Regions from separate parts of the Duganella vulcania genome, predicted to be linked through region 2. Evidence: predicted binding sites of a transcription regulator. Region 2 holds the regulator's gene; the other holds the start of a gene.
The links. Region 2 encodes NrdR, which represses ribonucleotide reductase genes. Its sites were predicted from a motif close to CACNANATNTNGTG; they were not measured.
Positions count from the first base shown of each region.

Region 1: GTP90_RS29320 (ribonucleoside triphosphate reductase) is a predicted target of NrdR. The motif match lies at 2,189-2,202, and genes of this name have one in related genera.

Region 1 covers NZ_WWCX01000094.1:15,581-20,339, forward strand. The annotation lists gene GTP90_RS29305 (SulP family inorganic anion transporter) at 1-517, shown strand, start outside; gene GTP90_RS29310 (endonuclease/exonuclease/phosphatase family protein) at 545-1,372, opposite strand; gene GTP90_RS29315 (hypothetical protein) at 1,519-2,040, opposite strand; gene GTP90_RS29320 (ribonucleoside triphosphate reductase) at 2,247-4,256, shown strand; gene nrdD (anaerobic ribonucleoside-triphosphate reductase) at 4,288-4,467, shown strand; gene GTP90_RS29330 (anaerobic ribonucleoside-triphosphate reductase activating protein) at 4,469-4,759, shown strand, end outside.
Region 2 covers NZ_WWCX01000009.1:12,986-17,744, reverse strand. The annotation lists gene GTP90_RS08565 (SDR family NAD(P)-dependent oxidoreductase) at 1-64, opposite strand, end outside; ZMP/ZTP riboswitch at 217-342, shown strand; gene glyA (serine hydroxymethyltransferase) at 441-1,688, shown strand; gene nrdR (transcriptional regulator NrdR) at 1,745-2,215, shown strand; gene pilV (type IV pilus modification protein PilV) at 2,345-2,899, shown strand; gene GTP90_RS08545 (PilW family protein) at 2,896-3,846, shown strand; gene GTP90_RS08540 (pilus assembly PilX family protein) at 3,849-4,346, shown strand; gene GTP90_RS08535 (pilus assembly protein) at 4,554-4,759, shown strand, end outside.

The DNA of each region.
Region 1 (4,759 bases), on a different contig from region 2:
GGTGTGCGAAAAGACGTTTGAATGGGGCAGCCTTCAAACGCTGCGCAAGATTCCGCGCCAGGACGCGGTGATCGTGGTCGGCGTCACGATCATCACGGTATTGACCGACCTGGCCGTCGCGGTCTTGTGCGGCGTGGTGTTTGCCGCGCTGGTGTTCGCCTGGCAGCACGCCAAGCAGATTTCGGCGCGGGTGCGCACCGATGATCTGGGCTGGCGGGTCTACGAACTGAAGGGCAGCCTGTTCTTCGCCTCCACCGCCAATTTCGCCGAACTCTTCACGCCCGATGGCGACCCGCAGCATGTCGTCATCGAGTTCCGGGATGCGCGCGTGGTCGATCACTCCGCGATCGAGGCCATCGACGCCGTCGCGGCGCGCTACCAGCAGGCCGGCAAGACCCTGCACCTGCGCCACCTCAGCCCGGACTGCCTGGAACTTCTCGGCAGGGCCAAGCAAATGGTCGAAGTAAACCAGTTCGAGGATCCGCACTACCACATCGCCGACAACAAGCTCGGCTAAGCGGCCAAGCGAAGCACGCCAGCCAGCTCAACGCAAGCGCAGGCGCGTCACGACCGGGAAGTGGTCGGATGGGTAGCGCGCGTCGACCGAGTCGGTCAGGACGGCGTAGCGCAGCACCTGCCACTGCGGGCTGAGGAAGATGTAATCGATGCGCTCGCGCGCCGGCCTGGTGACGTCGAAGTCGTTGAACGTCGCCACCGGTCCATACGGGGGCGTCTGGCTGATGCCCCTTGCATCGCGCAGCGCGGCGCCGATGGTGGCGTAGGCTTCGCTGTCCGGGGTGCTGTTGAAGTCGCCCATCACGATCAATGGCAATGCCCCCGCCAGCGCGCGGCCGCGTTGCAGCAGCAACTGCGCCGACTCGCGGCGCGCCACAACGCCTTCATGATCGAAATGCGCGTTCAGGACGACGAACACCTGGCCGGTGGGTTTGTCGCGCAGGCGCGCCCAGGTCGCGATGCGCTTGCAGCAGCGCGCATCCCAGCCCAGCGACGGCTTCTCGGGCGTGGCGCTGAGCCAGAAGTCGCCGTGGTCTTCCAGCGCGAAGCGCGCGCTCCGGTAGAAGATGGCCGAGTGTTCGCCGGCGTCCCGGCCATCGTCGCGGCCGGCGCCGACGCGCGCAAAATCGCCCAGCGCGTCCAGATCCTTCAATTGATTGGCCAGGCCCTCCTGCGTGCCCCAGAGATCGAACTCGTGGTAGCGCACCAGCGCGCGCACCGCGTCACGGCGGGCCGGCCAGACGTTCTTGCCATCGTCGGGATTGTCGTAGCGGAGATTGTAGGTGGCCACATTCAGGTCGACCTGGGCAAAGGCCATCGGAGCGAGCAAGAGCAAGAGCAAGGCAAAGCGACGCATGGAACTCCCTTCGAAAAGTGAAGCCGCATTCTAGCACCGGCGCAAAGCAACACTTGGGGTCAAGTCTGACATTCGGACACGAGCTCTGCTGTAAGCGACACTACAGCAGAGCTCGTGTCCGAATGTCAGACTTGACCCCATTCTGTTTAGTTGCCTGCCCAGACACCTGAGTCGTACATCAGCCGCATGGAGTAATTGAGCTGAAGGGTTTGATTGCCGCCGCATTTTATTTCAGTCTGTTTGCCAGACGGCGCTACCACGTGGATTGACGAATCCCCTCTAAGCGCGTCAAACAGCGTATAGCCGTAACCGTTGTTTGTGAACTCGACCGATGCGTCGCCGCTTCCGTAGGAGTTGTAGACAAACACTCCCAGCGGCGATCTCTTCTCAGCCGGGTACGTCAACGCGAGCTTGCCGTGGTCGAAAGCCCGGTACTGCATGTACCCGGTCGTGCGAGTCACCTCATGCGACGAACACAGCGAATATACCCGCTTGCCTGTCTCGCAGGTCCACAACGTGATCTCGTCCTTGGCACAGAGCGGGCTTTGCTGATATTCGTCCTTGTACTGCGCCCAGGTGGCGGTTGTGATCGATGATACCGGCGCGTGATCTTGTGCAAGCACCGGCACCGATATCACAGCCAGCAAAGCTAGCGCATTCTTCATCATTTCTAATTCCCGAACTATTCCGTCGTTTAGATCAAGTATGGTCGATGCGACCCTGTCGTTTGTCGCCACACGATACAAGCTCATCAATACTGCCACAAGGGCAATCCAGATCATGGAATTTGAAAATCACGCTGACTTTGATTGACGACACCATATCTAGTGCCTAACCTATCGAAACCAACTAGATATGGGATCAAGGAGAAAGCATGCAAGGATTGTTTCATACGCAGATCACCAAACGCGACGGCAGCGAGCAGGCTTTCGCGCTGGAGAAGATCGAAGCCGCGCTGCTCAAGGCCGGCCGCGCCAGCGGCGAGTTCGACGCCCGCGAGGCCGCCCAGCTGACCGAGTGCACGCTGCTGCACCTGTCGTCGCTAAGTCCCGAGGATGCGCTGACGGTCGAGCTGGCACAGGACACCGTCGAGCGCGTGCTGTACGACGCCGGCTACCGCAAAACCCTGCGCGCGTATGTGGTCTACCGCGAGCAGCACGCCAAGCTGCGCCAGGACCGCCACTCGCTGGTCGACGTCGCCGCCTCCATCAACGAATACCTGGACCGCCAGGACTGGCGCGTCAACGCCAACGCCAACCAGGGCTATTCGCTGGGCGGCCTGATCCTCAACGTCTCGGGCAAGGTGATCGCCAATTACTGGCTCAACCACGTCTATCCGCCCGAAGTGGGCCGCGCCCACCGCGAAGCGGACATCCACATCCACGACCTCGACATGCTGGCCGGCTACTGCGCCGGCTGGTCGCTGCGCACGCTGCTCAACGAGGGCCTGAACGGCGTGCCCGGCAAGGTCGAATCGAGCCCGCCGCGCCACATGTCCAGCGCCATCGGCCAGATCGTCAACTTCCTCGGCACGCTGCAGAACGAATGGGCCGGCGCGCAGGCGTTCAGCTCGTTCGACACCTACATGGCGCCGTTCATCCGCAAGGATAGCCTGAGCTATCCCGAGGTCAAGCAGTACATGCAGGAGCTGATCTACAACCTCAACGTGCCGTCGCGCTGGGGCACCCAGACGCCGTTCACCAACCTGACCTTCGACTGGGTCTGCCCGGAAGACCTGCGCGAGCAGATCCCCCACATCGCCGGCGTGGAAATGCCGTTCGCCTACGGCGACCTGCAAGCCGAGATGGACATGATCAACCAGGCCTACATCGAGATCATGATGGCGGGCGACGCCAAGGGCCGCGCCTTCACCTTCCCGATCCCGACCTACAACATCACCGAAGACTTCGTGTGGGACAGCCCGAACGCCGAGCGCCTGTTCGAGATGACGGCGCGCTACGGCCTGCCCTACTTCCAGAACTTCATCAACTCCGAGCTCAAGCCGAACATGATACGGTCGATGTGCTGCCGCCTGCAGCTGGACCTGCGCGAGTTGCTCAAGCGCGGCAACGGCCTGTTCGGTTCGGCCGAGCAGACCGGCTCGCTGGGCGTGGTGACGATCAACTGCGCGCGCCTGGGCTACCTGCACCGCGGCGACGAAGCCGGCCTGCTGGCCGCGCTGGACCGCCTGCTGGAGCTGGGCCGCGACAGCCTGGAGATCAAGCGCAAGGTGATCCAGCGCCACATGGACAACGGTCTGTTCCCGTACACCAAGCGCTACCTGGGCACGCTGCGCAACCACTTCTCCACGCTGGGCGTGAACGGCATCAACGAGATGGTGCGCAACTTCGACCCGAGCGGCGAGCACGACATCACCACCGAATGGGGCCGCGCGCTGGCGCTGCGCCTGCTGGACCACGTGCGCGCGCGGATGGTCGAGTTCCAGGCCGAGACCGGCCACATGTACAACCTGGAAGCCACGCCGGCCGAGGGCACGACCTACCGCTTCGCCAAGGAAGACCGCAAGCGCTACCCGGCCATCCGCCAGGCGGGCACGGCGGAGATGCCCTACTACACCAACTCGTCGCAGCTGCCGGTCGGCTACACCGACGATCCGTTCGAGGCGCTGGAGCAGCAGGATGCGCTGCAGCGCAAGTACACCGGCGGCACCGTGCTGCACCTGTACATGACCGAGGCGCTGTCGAGCGCGGACGCCTGCCGCCAGCTGGTGCGCCGTTCGCTGAGCCGCTTCGGCCTGCCGTACATCACCATCACGCCGACGTTCTCGATTTGTCCCAAGCATGGCTACCTGAACGGCAGCCATCAGTATTGCCCCAAGTGCGACGCCGACCTGCTGGCGCGCAAACAGGCCGCCACTGCCTGATTTTTCAACCCACCTCAATCAAGGAAACGACATGAACAATCTGCCTCAAGCCACCATCGCCGAACTCGACAACGCCGAACGCCAGCCTTGCGAAATCTGGACCCGCGTGATGGGCTACCACCGTCCGCTGGCCTCGTTCAACATCGGCAAGCAGGGGGAATTCCACGAGCGTAAATTCTTCAGCGAAGCCGCCATCAACGCCGGCCGCTAAGATGGGACGCGCCACGCTCAAGGTGGGCGGCTACACGCCGTTCAGCGCCACCGAATATCCAGGCCTCCTGTCGGCCGTGATATTCGTGCAGGGCTGTCCGTGGCGCTGCGGCTACTGCCACAATCCGCACCTGCAGCCGCGCACCGGCGACAGTCCGCTGCCGTGGGACGGCATCCTGGCCGCGCTGAAGCGGCGCGTGGGCTTGCTGGACGCGGTGGTGTTCTGCGGCGGCGAGGCCACGATGGACCCGGCGCTGGGCGACGCCATCGCCCAGGTGCGGGCGCTGGGCTTC
Region 2 (4,759 bases):
GGACGAAGGTGCGGGCCATGGCGGCGCCGAAGCCGGCGGTGGCGCCCGTGATGAAGACGATCATGTTCTATCCTTATGCGAGAGTGGAAACGATGGTCAAGTGTAGCCGAAATGGCAGTATGGCCAGCTGTCGCTATCAAAATCGGCACAAGATTGCCTTTTAGGCAATCATTTCCTTGCTCAAATCTGGCGCATAAATTACAATCAGGCTTCCATTACGTCTCACGTAACTGGCGAAAAGCTCCGGTCATCACCATTTTGGTGCGTGGCGGCCGGTCGGCGAAAGGTGGGCATCCACCGGGAAACGTGAGATTTCAACAGCCGTTCGCCTGGGCAGCCATCGATGGAAATGCACGAAGAGGCTGCCTGTCCGCTATCGGCTTCCCTCATTCGATCCAACCTGCCAGTAACAAGTTACTCAATTCGATTGGAGTTTTTTCATGTTCGCAAAAGATCACACCCTCGCCAGCGTTGACCCGGAATTGTTCGGCGCCATCCAGAAAGAAAACACCCGTCAGCACGATCACATCGAACTGATCGCTTCGGAAAACTACACCTCGCCAGCCGTCATGGAAGCGCAGGGTTCCCAGCTGACCAATAAATACGCCGAAGGCTACCCAGGCAAGCGCTACTACGGTGGTTGCGAATACGTCGACGTTGTCGAGCAACTGGCGATCGACCGCGTCAAGCAGCTGTTCGGCGCGGAAGCGGCCAACGTGCAGCCTAACTCGGGCTCGCAGGCCAACCAGGGCGTGTTCTTCGCCGTGCTGAAACCAGGCGACACCATCATGGGCATGTCGCTGGCCGAAGGCGGCCACCTGACCCACGGCATGCCGCTGAACATGTCCGGCAAATGGTTCAACGTCGTTTCCTACGGCCTGACCCCGGAAGAGGACATCGACTACGTCGCGATGGAAGCGCTGGCCAAGGAACACAAGCCTAAGCTGATCATCGCCGGCGCCTCGGCGTTCTCGAAAAAGATCGACTTCGAGCGCTTCGCCGCTGTCGCCAAGGCGGTTGGCGCCTACTTCATGGTCGACATGGCGCACTACGCCGGCCTGATCGCCGCCGGCCTGTATCCCAACCCTGTGCCGCACGCCGACTTCGTCACCTCGACCACGCACAAATCGCTGCGCGGCCCGCGCGGCGGCATCATCCTGATGAAGGCAGAGCACGAGAAGATCATCAACTCGGCCATCTTCCCAGGCATCCAGGGCGGCCCGCTGATGCACGTGATCGCCGGCAAGGCCGTCGCGTTCAAGGAAGCGCTGACGCCTGAGTTCAAGGCTTACCAGCAACAGGTCGTCATCAACGCCGACGTGCTGGCCAAGACCCTGATCAAGCGCGGCCTGCGCATCGTTTCCGGCGGCACCGAGTCGCACGTGATGCTGGTGGACCTGCGTCCGAAGAACCTGACCGGCAAGGAAGCGGAAGCGATCCTGGGCGCGGCCCACATGACCTGCAACAAGAACGGCATCCCTAACGATCCACAGAAGCCATTCGTGACTTCGGGTATTCGTCTGGGTTCGCCTGCCTTCACCACCCGCGGGTTCAAGGAAGCGGAAGCGGAACAAGTCGGCAACCTGATCGCCGACGTGCTGGACAACCCGCACGACGCAGCGACCATCGACCGCGTGAAAGCGGCCGTCAAGGTTCTGGCTGACAAGTTCCCTGTCTACGCCAAGTAATCTGTAGCACCGCGACGCCGGCCTGTGCCGGTGTCGCGTCATCGAATAGCGCCAATATGAAATGTCCGTTTTGCCAGCATGAAGAAACCCAGGTTCTCGATACGCGTGTATCCGAGGAGGGGGACGCCATACGCCGGCGCCGGCGCTGCGGAAAATGCGATAAACGATTTACCACGTATGAGCGCATCGAGCTGGTGATGCCGTATGTGGTCAAGAAGAACGGCAGCCGTACCGAGTATTCGTCGGCCAAGCTGCGCGGCAGCCTGACGCTGGCCTTGCGCAAGCGCCCCGTGGCGGCGCCCGCCGTCGATGCGGCGATATTGTCGATCGAGGAAAAGCTGCTGACCAGCGGACAGCGCGAGGTCGATACCGGCTACATCGGCGAGCTGGTGATGCAGGAGCTGAAGCGCCTCGACAAGATCGCGTATATCCGTTTTGCATCGGTCTACAAAAACTTCGAAGACCTGGCCGAGTTCCAGGACGCCATTGCCGAAGTCGGGCAGGAACGCAAGCCGCGCAAGGCTTAGTTTCCCGCGCGAGTTTCCCGCACGTCATCCGCCGGCCCATGGCTGGCGCACCTTTGATACGCCTCATACTCTCAGCAGCAGTCGCTGCTAACTTCTAGCACTGTCCTCGTCGACTTGCGGAGGTGTGCGATGCGCACGCGCGCTTATATGCCGGGCTTTACGCTGCTGGAAATCCTCATCGCCGTGCTGTTGCTGGCGTTTGGCATTGTCGGCGGCGTGGCGATGCAGTTGTCCGCGCTGCGCGCGCGGCATCAGGCGGCGCTGTTGTCGCAGGCGGGCTACGTGGCGGCTGGCCTGGCTGAACGCATGCGCGCCAACGCCGCACAGATGCATCTGGCCGATGGCGCCAATCCCTACCTGTTGCTTGATTACGATGCGCTGGCGGAACCTCATCCGCCGGCGCCGTCGGCGCTGTGCTACGGCGGCGCGTGCGATAGCGCGCAGATGGCGATGTTTGATCTGTATGAAGCAAAAATGCAGGTGAGCCAGTATCTGCCGGCGGGGCGGCTGCGCGTGTGTCGCGATGGTGGCGGCAAGGCGGCCTGGGCTTGCGGCGGCGGGGTGGGTGCGCCGGTGGTGGTCAAGGTCGGATGGCGCGAAAAGAATCCTGACGGCGCGCCGCGCAAGGATGCGGGCGGCGATTTCGCACCGGCGCTGGCGCTGGTCGTTGGGGCGACGCGATGAATGCGCGTCTTGCTCCCGGCTGGACTATCGTCGAGTTCGCCATCGCGGTGACGCTGGGCTTGATCGTGACTTTGCTGGCCAGCGGCCTGCTGCTGTCGGCCGGCAGCAGTTACCGCAATCACGACGATTACGTCGGGCTGAACGATGGCGGCCGCCATGCGCTCGACATCCTGGCGCGCTCGATACGGCAGGGCGCCTATGTCAACTGGGACGGCAAGGCCGCGCCGGTAGAACTGGATGATGCGGCGCCGGCGTCCGTTGCCGGGCTGGATGCGCGCAGCATCAGCCGGGGCAGCGCGGATATCTCGGGACGGTTGCCGCCGGTGGCGCACGGCAGCGATGTGCTGGCCTTGCGGCTCTCCGGTTCTGGAGTGGGCAGCAATGGCGACGGTTCCAATCTCAATTGCGCGGGCTTCGGCGTGGCCGCGTCCGACGCGCCCGATGCGCGCGGCTGGAGCATCTTCTACGTTGCCGACGATGGTGCCGGCGAGACCGAATTGCGCTGCAAGTACCGGGGCGCTGCCGGTTGGGGCGCGGACGCCATCGTGCGCGGCGTCGATTCTTTTCAGGTGCTGTACGGGCTCGATACCGATGTGCCGGCTGACGGTGTGCCCAATACCTATCTCAACGCCAGCGGCATCGATGCGATGGATGCTGCGTTGGTGCTGACTGGCGCAACGGCTGACGAACGCGTGCGCGACTTCCACCGCAAGACGTTCTGGAAGCGCGTGTGTAGCGTCCGGGTGGCTTTGCTGCTGCACGGCGAGATCAACACGCGCGCCGATACGGGAGCGGCGCAATACGACCTGTTCGGCCCCGCGTATTCCGATGCGCACACTGATGACGAGGGTGTGCGCATTGTGGAGGCGAGCCTGCCGGCGTCGCAGCGTGCGCGGGCGCGCAGGGTGGTCGGCATGACGGTGGCGTTGCGTAACCGGAGCGGCTAGTCATGGTACGGCGAGGGCAGCGGGGCGTTGCCGTGTTGATGTGCCTGATGATGCTGATCCTGGTGATGTTGCTGGGGGTGTCGGCGGCGCAAATGAGCTTGCAGGGCGAGAAGGCGTCGCGCGGCGAGCGTGATCGGGAAGTGGCGTTGCAAGCGGCGGAGGATGCCTTGGCAGATGCGGAGCGCGATATTCAATCCGGCACGGCGGCGGTCAGCGCCTGCGACGTGGCGCCCGCGTGGCAGCGGGTGGATCTATCCGGGGCGGAGGACGGTGGCGCCTGCACGGTGGGTTTTGGCGAACACACGGGAGCGGAGATGCTGACGGCGGAGGGCATGCTGCCGTTCAGGAAGCCGCGTTATCTGGTCGAGCGCATGGCGTGCCATCAGCCGGGCGAGGATGCGTCGGCTGTCAGCTATTGCTACCGTGTGACGGTGATCGGCTTCGGGGCGCGGCCGGGAACGGAAGTGGTCTTGCAAACCGTGTACAGCAAGCCGGAGTGAGGAGGGGATATGCAAATAGCGATGCCTGGGCGTGGACGCATGTGGTCATGGGTCTTGATCGCCTTGCTGTTGATGCTGCTGCCGACGCTGGCCTCTGGCGTGCGCGCCGCACCTCCGCTGATCAATATCGGCAGCGAGCCCCTGACTGTTGCCTGTCGCGCCGCCACCCCCGCTGCGGGGGCACGGATGGCTGGCACGTCGCTATTGGTGACTGCGACCGTCGGCGTTGCAGCGTCGTCTGGCCCGCCGCCGGCCTCGCCGCTTGCTGGCGACTTGCTTAGCGCGACGCTGGACGCAGGCGACAGTGGTGGTCACTTTGAACGCAGCAGCTTGCCGCCGGCCGGCATGGCCGTGCCGGGAACCGTGCTGTGGGATGCCGGCGCAATCTTGACCGGTGCGCCGGGACGGCCGCC